Linked DNA regions of Occallatibacter riparius. The protein of the gene in region 1 interacts with the protein of each later gene in a pairwise test. Links are inferred from orthologs where the notes say so. Each region holds a gene or a part of one and is shown in the gene's direction. Other genes may lie near its edges.

Evidence for each region.
Region 2: the proteins of secG (region 1) and secA interact in binary tests that used the Escherichia coli proteins (3 or more experiments, as listed by UniProt). The link is inferred for Occallatibacter riparius from one-to-one orthologs.

What each region holds. Positions count from the first base shown.
Region 1 is NZ_CP093313.1:5,511,653-5,514,653, forward strand. Bases 1-2,683 are described here. They hold secG (preprotein translocase subunit SecG), read left to right. Parts: upstream 1-1,027; coding sequence 1,028-1,339; downstream 1,340-2,683. Other genes in these bases: MOP44_RS22535 (YybH family protein), read left to right, coding at 1-213; MOP44_RS22540 (RbsD/FucU domain-containing protein), read left to right, coding at 297-848; MOP44_RS22555 (DUF2092 domain-containing protein), read left to right, coding at 1,601-2,383; MOP44_RS22560 (DUF6515 family protein), read left to right, coding at 2,385-2,683. Outside these bases: more of MOP44_RS22560, read left to right, coding at 2,684-3,001. UniProt on the Escherichia coli protein: Subunit of the protein translocation channel SecYEG. Overexpression of some hybrid proteins has been thought to jam the protein secretion apparatus resulting in cell death; while this may be true it also results in FtsH-mediated degradation of SecY.
Region 2 is NZ_CP093313.1:5,101,494-5,105,366, reverse strand. The notes cover bases 219-3,773. They hold secA (preprotein translocase subunit SecA), read left to right. Parts: upstream 219-582; coding sequence 583-3,573; downstream 3,574-3,773. Other genes in these bases: MOP44_RS20780 (hypothetical protein), read left to right, coding at 219-490. Outside these bases: MOP44_RS20785 (hypothetical protein), read left to right, coding at 1-46; more of MOP44_RS20780, read left to right, coding at 140-218; MOP44_RS20770 (Gfo/Idh/MocA family protein), read left to right, coding at 3,811-3,873. UniProt on the Escherichia coli protein: Required for protein export, interacts with the SecYEG preprotein conducting channel.

The sequences.
Region 1 (3,001 bases):
AAGGCCGAGATGGCAAAACTGGGCAAGGCTGAATCGGCTTCTGTCACCAGCGTCGGCTCTGTTCAGCAGGATCACTTCGTCTACGAATGGGGTCAGGCTGAAGCACATTTCTCCGGTGGTAGGAAGATTTTCGACCGCTATCTAACCGCCTGGCAGCAGCAACCCGATGGCACATGGAAGATCTTCCGCAACCTGGTAATACCAAGCCGTTGATCCGGACCTGTCCGGCAAGAGCGCTGAAGGTGGAGTCAATTAAGATTTCTCCGTTCCGCATTATGCCCGGAAGGGAAACCCTCATGCGCCGCCTCTCGCTCCTAACCTCTCTGCTCATCACCCTGATCCTCCCCTGTCTGGCCCAAGACAACTGGCGCGCCGCCGTCGACCAGAAGCTCCCCCTCCTCGGCCACCGTAACTGGATCGTCATCGCCGACTCCGCCTACCCGCAATCCTCCTCGCCCGGCATCGACGTCATCGAGACCAACGCCGACCAGCTCGAGGTCGTGCAGTACGTCCTGGCTGCCGTCAATAAATCCATCCACGTCCGCCCTGAGGTCCTACTCGACGCCGAGCTCCCCTACGTCGCCGAGTCCGATGCCCCCGGCGTGACCGGCTACCGCCAGCAGCTCGAAAAGATCCTTGCCGGCAGCTCGGCCCAGCACGAACTACACACCAGCCTGATCCAGCAGCTCGACGACGCCAGCAAGATGTATCGCGTCGTGGTACTCAAAACCCGCATGGCCATCCCTTACACGACGGTTTTCCTGCGCCTGAATGCCAAATACTGGTCCGATGACGCGGAAAAACGCATGCGCGCCAAGATGGCCGCCGGAGCCCCACCGGGCCGGTAACTTCCACAGTCCCCACGGTCTACAGATGAGCCGCCCTTCTGATATACTCAGAGAGTTCACCCCGCGGAGGTGGCGAAATTGGCAGACGCACTAGCTTGAGGTGCTAGCGGGTAACTCCATAGGGGTTCAAGTCCCCTCCTCCGCACCAAAGATTTTTCCGCCGGAAAGCAGCCTTTAGAATGAACATCCTCTTCTACTTCGTCATCACTGTGCACGTGATCGTGTGCCTGTTTCTCATTGGTGTGGTTCTCGTGCAGCAGGGACGCTCGGCCGACCTGGCCGGCGCATTCGGCGGGCAGGGCTCCCAGACGGCTTTCGGCCCACGCGCCGCAGCCAACGTGCTCACCCGGCTCACCACCTGGTCGGCGATCATCTTCATGGTCACCTCCCTGACCCTGACGGTTCTCTACCAGCGCGGAACTCACTCCAAGTCAGTGCTCTCCGGCACGCCCACGGCTCCGGCCTCGGCTCCCGCAAAGCCCGGCAAGTAAGCTTCGTCAGAGCGCATCCTCGAAAGCGGCAGGCCAAAAGGCCCGCCGCTTTTTCGTTTCTACTCCCTATTCCCGGTCTTCCCGTCCTGCCCTCCCCCAAAACTGGCACTAGTGCCAGTGGCCTCCCCCTCCCAATCGAGTTCTCATGAGTCTGCTCCCTCCGGGCGGCCGTATGTCGATCCGTACCCGCGAGTTAGCGCGACAACGAAGGGGCTCGCGACAAGGGCCCTCATGCCATTCCCAACTCCTCCAGGAGGGGATATGAACCGTACCCGTAATGGACTTCTATTTCTGGCCCTGTTTGCCATTATCGCCGTCGGCCTGCGCGCCCAAGACGCCGCATCGACCGCAGCCGCCGGCAAAGCCGCTGTAAAGGACGTCGACCCACTCGCCATGCGCGTCCTCAAGGCCGTAGCCGATCCTGTTCAGCAGGCCCAGTCGTTCTCCTTCAAGGCCCTGGTCAGCGAAGAAGACCTCGCCTCCAACGGCCAGCTCATCACCACCTTCCACGCGGTTGAAGTCACTGTCCAGCGGCCCGACAAGATCCACGTCGTCTTTCGCGGCAGCGGCCAGCGTGTCGACTACTACGGGGCCCCGGGAGGCGCGTACCTTTATGCGCCCGATCCCAAGCTCTACGTCTCGCTCCCCGGCCGTGAAAGCATCGACGCGGCACTCGACGCCCTCAAGGCCAAAGACATCGACGTTCCCATCGGCCCGTTCCTGCGCAGCAACTTCTACGCGCTCGCCGAGAAGCTGGTGAACACTGCCTACGTCATCGGACGCGTCAAGATCGGCGACCAGGATGTCCACCAGCTCGCCTTCACGTCTGACGATGCCGACTGGCAGCTCTGGGTCGTCGGCGGCGACGCTCCCCGCTTCGTGCGCGCTGAGATCATTAACAAAAACATCGAAGGCACTCCGCGCACCACAATTCAGTTCCTCGACTGGAATCTGAATCCGACCCTCTCAGCCGACGACATCACCTTCAACAAGCCCGCCGATGCGAGCCAGATCGAATTCATCGCCATCTCGGGAGGCAATTGAGATGAGACGCATTTTTGCTTTGTCCCTTTGCGGATTTGTTCTCACTGCAATGTCCTTCGCCCAGGTTGGGAGAGGTGGACGCGGCGGGGGAAGCAGCAGCGGCAGCGGCCGTCAGCAGGTTCAGAACCGCTCGACCGGCGAAAACGCTAATCGCGGCGGCAATCGCGACAGCGGCAACAGCGCCCGCGCCAACACCGCGACAACCAACAACAACGTGCGCGGCGCCAACGCGAACACCAACGCCAACACCGCGAACGCCCGCAGCGCGAATGTGAACAACACCAGCGCCAACCGGAATGTGAACAATACCAACGTCAACAACGCCAATGTCAACAACACAAACGTGAACCGGAACGTCAACAACACGAATGTCAACAACACCAACGTCAACCGGAACGTGAATGTGAACCAGAACGTCAACGTGAATGTGAACGGCAATGGCGGCTGCTACAACTGCTATCACAACGATGACGACTGGAACTGGGGTGCATTCGCTGCGGGCGCAGCAGTCGTCGGCACCACGGCCGCCATCGCCTCCGCCGCCAGCCATCCAGCGCCTGCGCCCGCGCCCACCACGGTCGTAGTCCAGGCGCCCCCAAGCGGAACCATCGTCACCTC
Region 2 (3,873 bases), 410 kb from region 1 along the record:
GATCCCCGCGCTCTTCCAGCGGCCTCCTCCAGCACAACTCCTCTAGTCGCTTCGCCTTCTGATCGCAGTTCATGGGCCGGTTTGCCCTGCTGTAAATCAGACCTGTCGCGAACCCTTCTACTCAGAGGAGTGAACTCTAATGCAATGGCTTGGAACCCTGTTCCTGTCTGCCCCGCTCGTGTGCATCGTTGCGCTGGTGCTGCTTGCTTTTCTGCAAGGCCTGCGTCTGCACTTCGACCCCAAAGCTCGCGCCCGAAAGAGTGTCCGCCGCACCGGCGCCGCTTACGCTCTCGGAGCGACATTCCTTTATTTTTCAATGTTCTACCACCCCCGGCTGGAACTGGCCGCAACGGCACAAACTCAACAGCAGGAGCAGCAGGACGAAGACGACAGCGGCGAACCCGAATCGCCAATCCGTCGCTTCCTTCGCCAATTGCGGAGCATTCGCCGGGGCGAGCCCGTCGACCGCCTCATCTGGAAGCTGGAATGAGCGAGCCTGGCGCAAAAACCGGAACCCACGGACGGCTCGTTCGTCCGTCGGTGCAGAACACACGGCATTTACACTGGTAAACGGAGAATTCTGTGTTTTTCGATAAGGCATTTACGAAAGTATTCGGCACGGCCAACGAGCGCGTGATCAAGAAGCTGATTCCCATTGTGAACAGCATCAACGCGTTAGAGCCGGCTACGAAAGAACTGTCAGACGAGCAGTTGAAGGCCAAGACAGCCGAGTTCAAGACACGCATCGCCCAGCGCCTGGAAGGGCTGACCGACCCCGACGCCATTAAGCAGGCGGAGCGCGCGGCGCTCGACGAGATCCTGCCCGAAGCCTTCGCCGTGGTTCGCGAGGCCGGCTGGCGTACGGTCAAAATGCGCCACTTCGACGTGCAGCTCATCGGCGGCATGGTTCTGCACCACGGCAAAATTTCCGAAATGAAGACCGGCGAAGGCAAAACGCTGGTCGCCACCCTTGCCTGCTATCTCAACGCGCTCGCCGGGCGCGGCGTCCACGTCGTCACGGTCAACGACTACCTGGCCAAGCGCGACGCCGAGTGGATGGGCAAGATCTACGAGTTCCTCGGCCTCACCGTCGGTGTCATCGTGCACGATCTGAGCGACGACGAGCGCCGCGCGGCTTATGGCGCCGACATCACCTACGGTACCAACAACGAGTTCGGCTTCGACTACCTCCGCGACAACATGAAGTTCGATATCAAGGACTGCGTGCAGCGCGGGCACTACTACTCTATCGTCGACGAAGTCGACTCGATCCTCATCGACGAAGCGCGTACGCCACTCATCATCTCGGGCCCAACGGACCAGACCACCGACAAGTACCAGCGCGTGAAGGGAATCATTCCCAAGCTGGTCAAGGGCGAAGAAACCGAGACGCTGGAAGGCAAAACGTTCACCGGCGACTACGTAGTGGACGAGAAGCATCGTACCATTGGCGTCACGGACGAAGGCTGGGTCAGCATCGAGCGAGAGCTCAACATCGACAACATTGCCGACGCAGAAAACTGGGATCTCAAGCACTTTGTCGAAACGGCGATCAAAGCACATGCCCTGTACAAGCGCGACGTTGACTACGTCGTGAAGGACGGCGAAGTCATCATCGTCGACACCTTCACTGGCCGCCTGATGCCAGGGCGCCGCTGGAGCGATGGGCTGCACCAGTCCATCGAAGCCAAGGAAGGCGTGCAGGTCCGCAAGGAAGACCAGACGCTGGCGACCATCACCTTCCAGAACTACTTCCGCCTCTATCAAAAGCTGAGCGGTATGACAGGCACGGCCGAAACTGAGGCCGCCGAATTCGAGAAGATCTACAAGCTCGAAATCGTTGTCATACCGACGAACAAGCCTCTTCTGCGCGTCGAGAACTCCGACGTCGTCTATCGCACCGAGAAAGAAAAGTACACGGCCGTTGCCGATAACATCGCCGAGCTGTACGAGAAAAAGCAGCCCGCTCTCGTCGGCACCACGTCTATCGAAAAGTCGGAGCGCCTCTCAGCGATTCTGCAACGCAAAGGCGTGCCGCACGTCGTGCTCAACGCCAAGTTCCATGAGCGTGAAGCCGAGATTGTAGCCCAGGCCGGCAAGCTGGGCCGCGTCACCATCGCCACCAACATGGCAGGCCGCGGAACCGACATTTTGCTCGGCGGCAACGCCGACTTCATGACTCGCCAGCAGCTCGTCAAGCAGAACAACGCGCGTGCGCTCAGCGCAGGCGAAGGCAAGATCAACCCCATGGCCCCCGCGGGCTTCCTGCGCTTCTACTACCAAGGCCAGGAGTTCGAAGTCTCCGAGACCGACTGGGCCGAGGTAAACAAGATTCACGCGGAAGCGGCCGCGCAGGAACACGCCCAAGTCATCGAGGCCGGCGGCCTCTTCATCCTTGGCACCGAGCGCCACGAGTCACGCCGCATCGACAACCAGTTGCGCGGACGCGCCGGACGCCAGGGCGATCCCGGCGCCTCACGCTTCTTCCTCTCGCTTGAAGACGACCTCATGCGCATCTTTGCCAAGCAGTGGGTTTCCACGCTGCTTGAGCGTCTCGGTATGGAAGAGGGCGTGCCGATCGAGTCGCGCATGATCTCCAACCGCATTGAGGCCGCGCAGAAGGCCGTCGAATCCCAGAACTTCGAATCCCGCAAACACGTTCTCGAGTACGACGACGTCATGAACAAGCAGCGCGAGGCGGTCTACGGTCTTCGCCGCCAGCTTCTCGAAGGCGTCGATCAGCGCGAGCTCATCCTGGAAGACTACGTCGGAGGCATCCTTTCAAGTTCGCTCGACGAGTTTGCCCCCGAAGACAAGCACGCGGACCAGTGGAACATCAAGGGCCTGCAGGAAAAACTGATGGGCCAGTTCGGCGTAAGCCTCGAAGCAGCGGGCATCAAGCCACTGGAATTGGCGCGCCACGAACTCGGCGACGAAATCTTCGAGCGCCTGAAGCAGGAATACGAAGCCAAGGAGAACATCCTCGGCGCGCCCACCATGCGTTATCACGAACGCATGGTCATGCTCAGTGTCATGGACGGTCTCTGGAAAGATCACCTCCTCTCCATGGATCACCTGAAGGAAGGCATCGGGTTGCGCGGCTATGCGCAGCGCGACCCGCTCGTCGAATACAAGCGCGAATCGTTCGACATGTTCGAAGCGATGATGCTGAAGTTCCAGGAAGACACCGTGCGCTTCCTGTTCCGCATGCAGATCATCGGACCGGACGGCCAGCCTGTGAACGCCGCTCCGCAGCCTCGCCGCGAAGTGCCGGCAGCGCCGCCCGTAGCCTCTGCTGCTCGGCCCGCTCCTGGCGATGGACATCGCGCCCCGGTGCTGGAAGCGCCGCGCGAGATTCCCGTTCCTACGCGCGCACCGCAGACAACCATCGACCAGTTGGAGAAGGAGTTCGCGAAGAAGAAGCAGCGCGAGCTTGCGCACGCCAGCATGGCCGGAGGCTCAGCCGCCAGCCAGCCCAGCCAGCGCCGTACCGGCGACAAGGTCGGCCGCAACGACCCCTGCCCCTGCGGCTCCGGCAAGAAGTACAAGAAGTGCCACGGCACCGAAGCCTAAGCACAATAGCACTTAAAACAAGAGAGCATCCGGATCGCAGTCCCGGATGCTCTTTCTGTTTTGTGTCGATGAATTTGTAGCGCCGGTCTCCTGACCGGCTGTCGTGGCGATCTCCTGATCGCCACCCTCCCGCGCCTCGACAGAGTAAGATTCTCTGGTCGGAAAATGCGCTGCGCAACCGCTCTTCAACCGCGCTTTTCTTCGCTTCAACTCTAGATTCCCATGGGAGGCAACACCTTGGTTACTCGGCGTGAATTCCTCGACACGCTCGCAATCGGCACTGCCGGACTTGCTATCAGC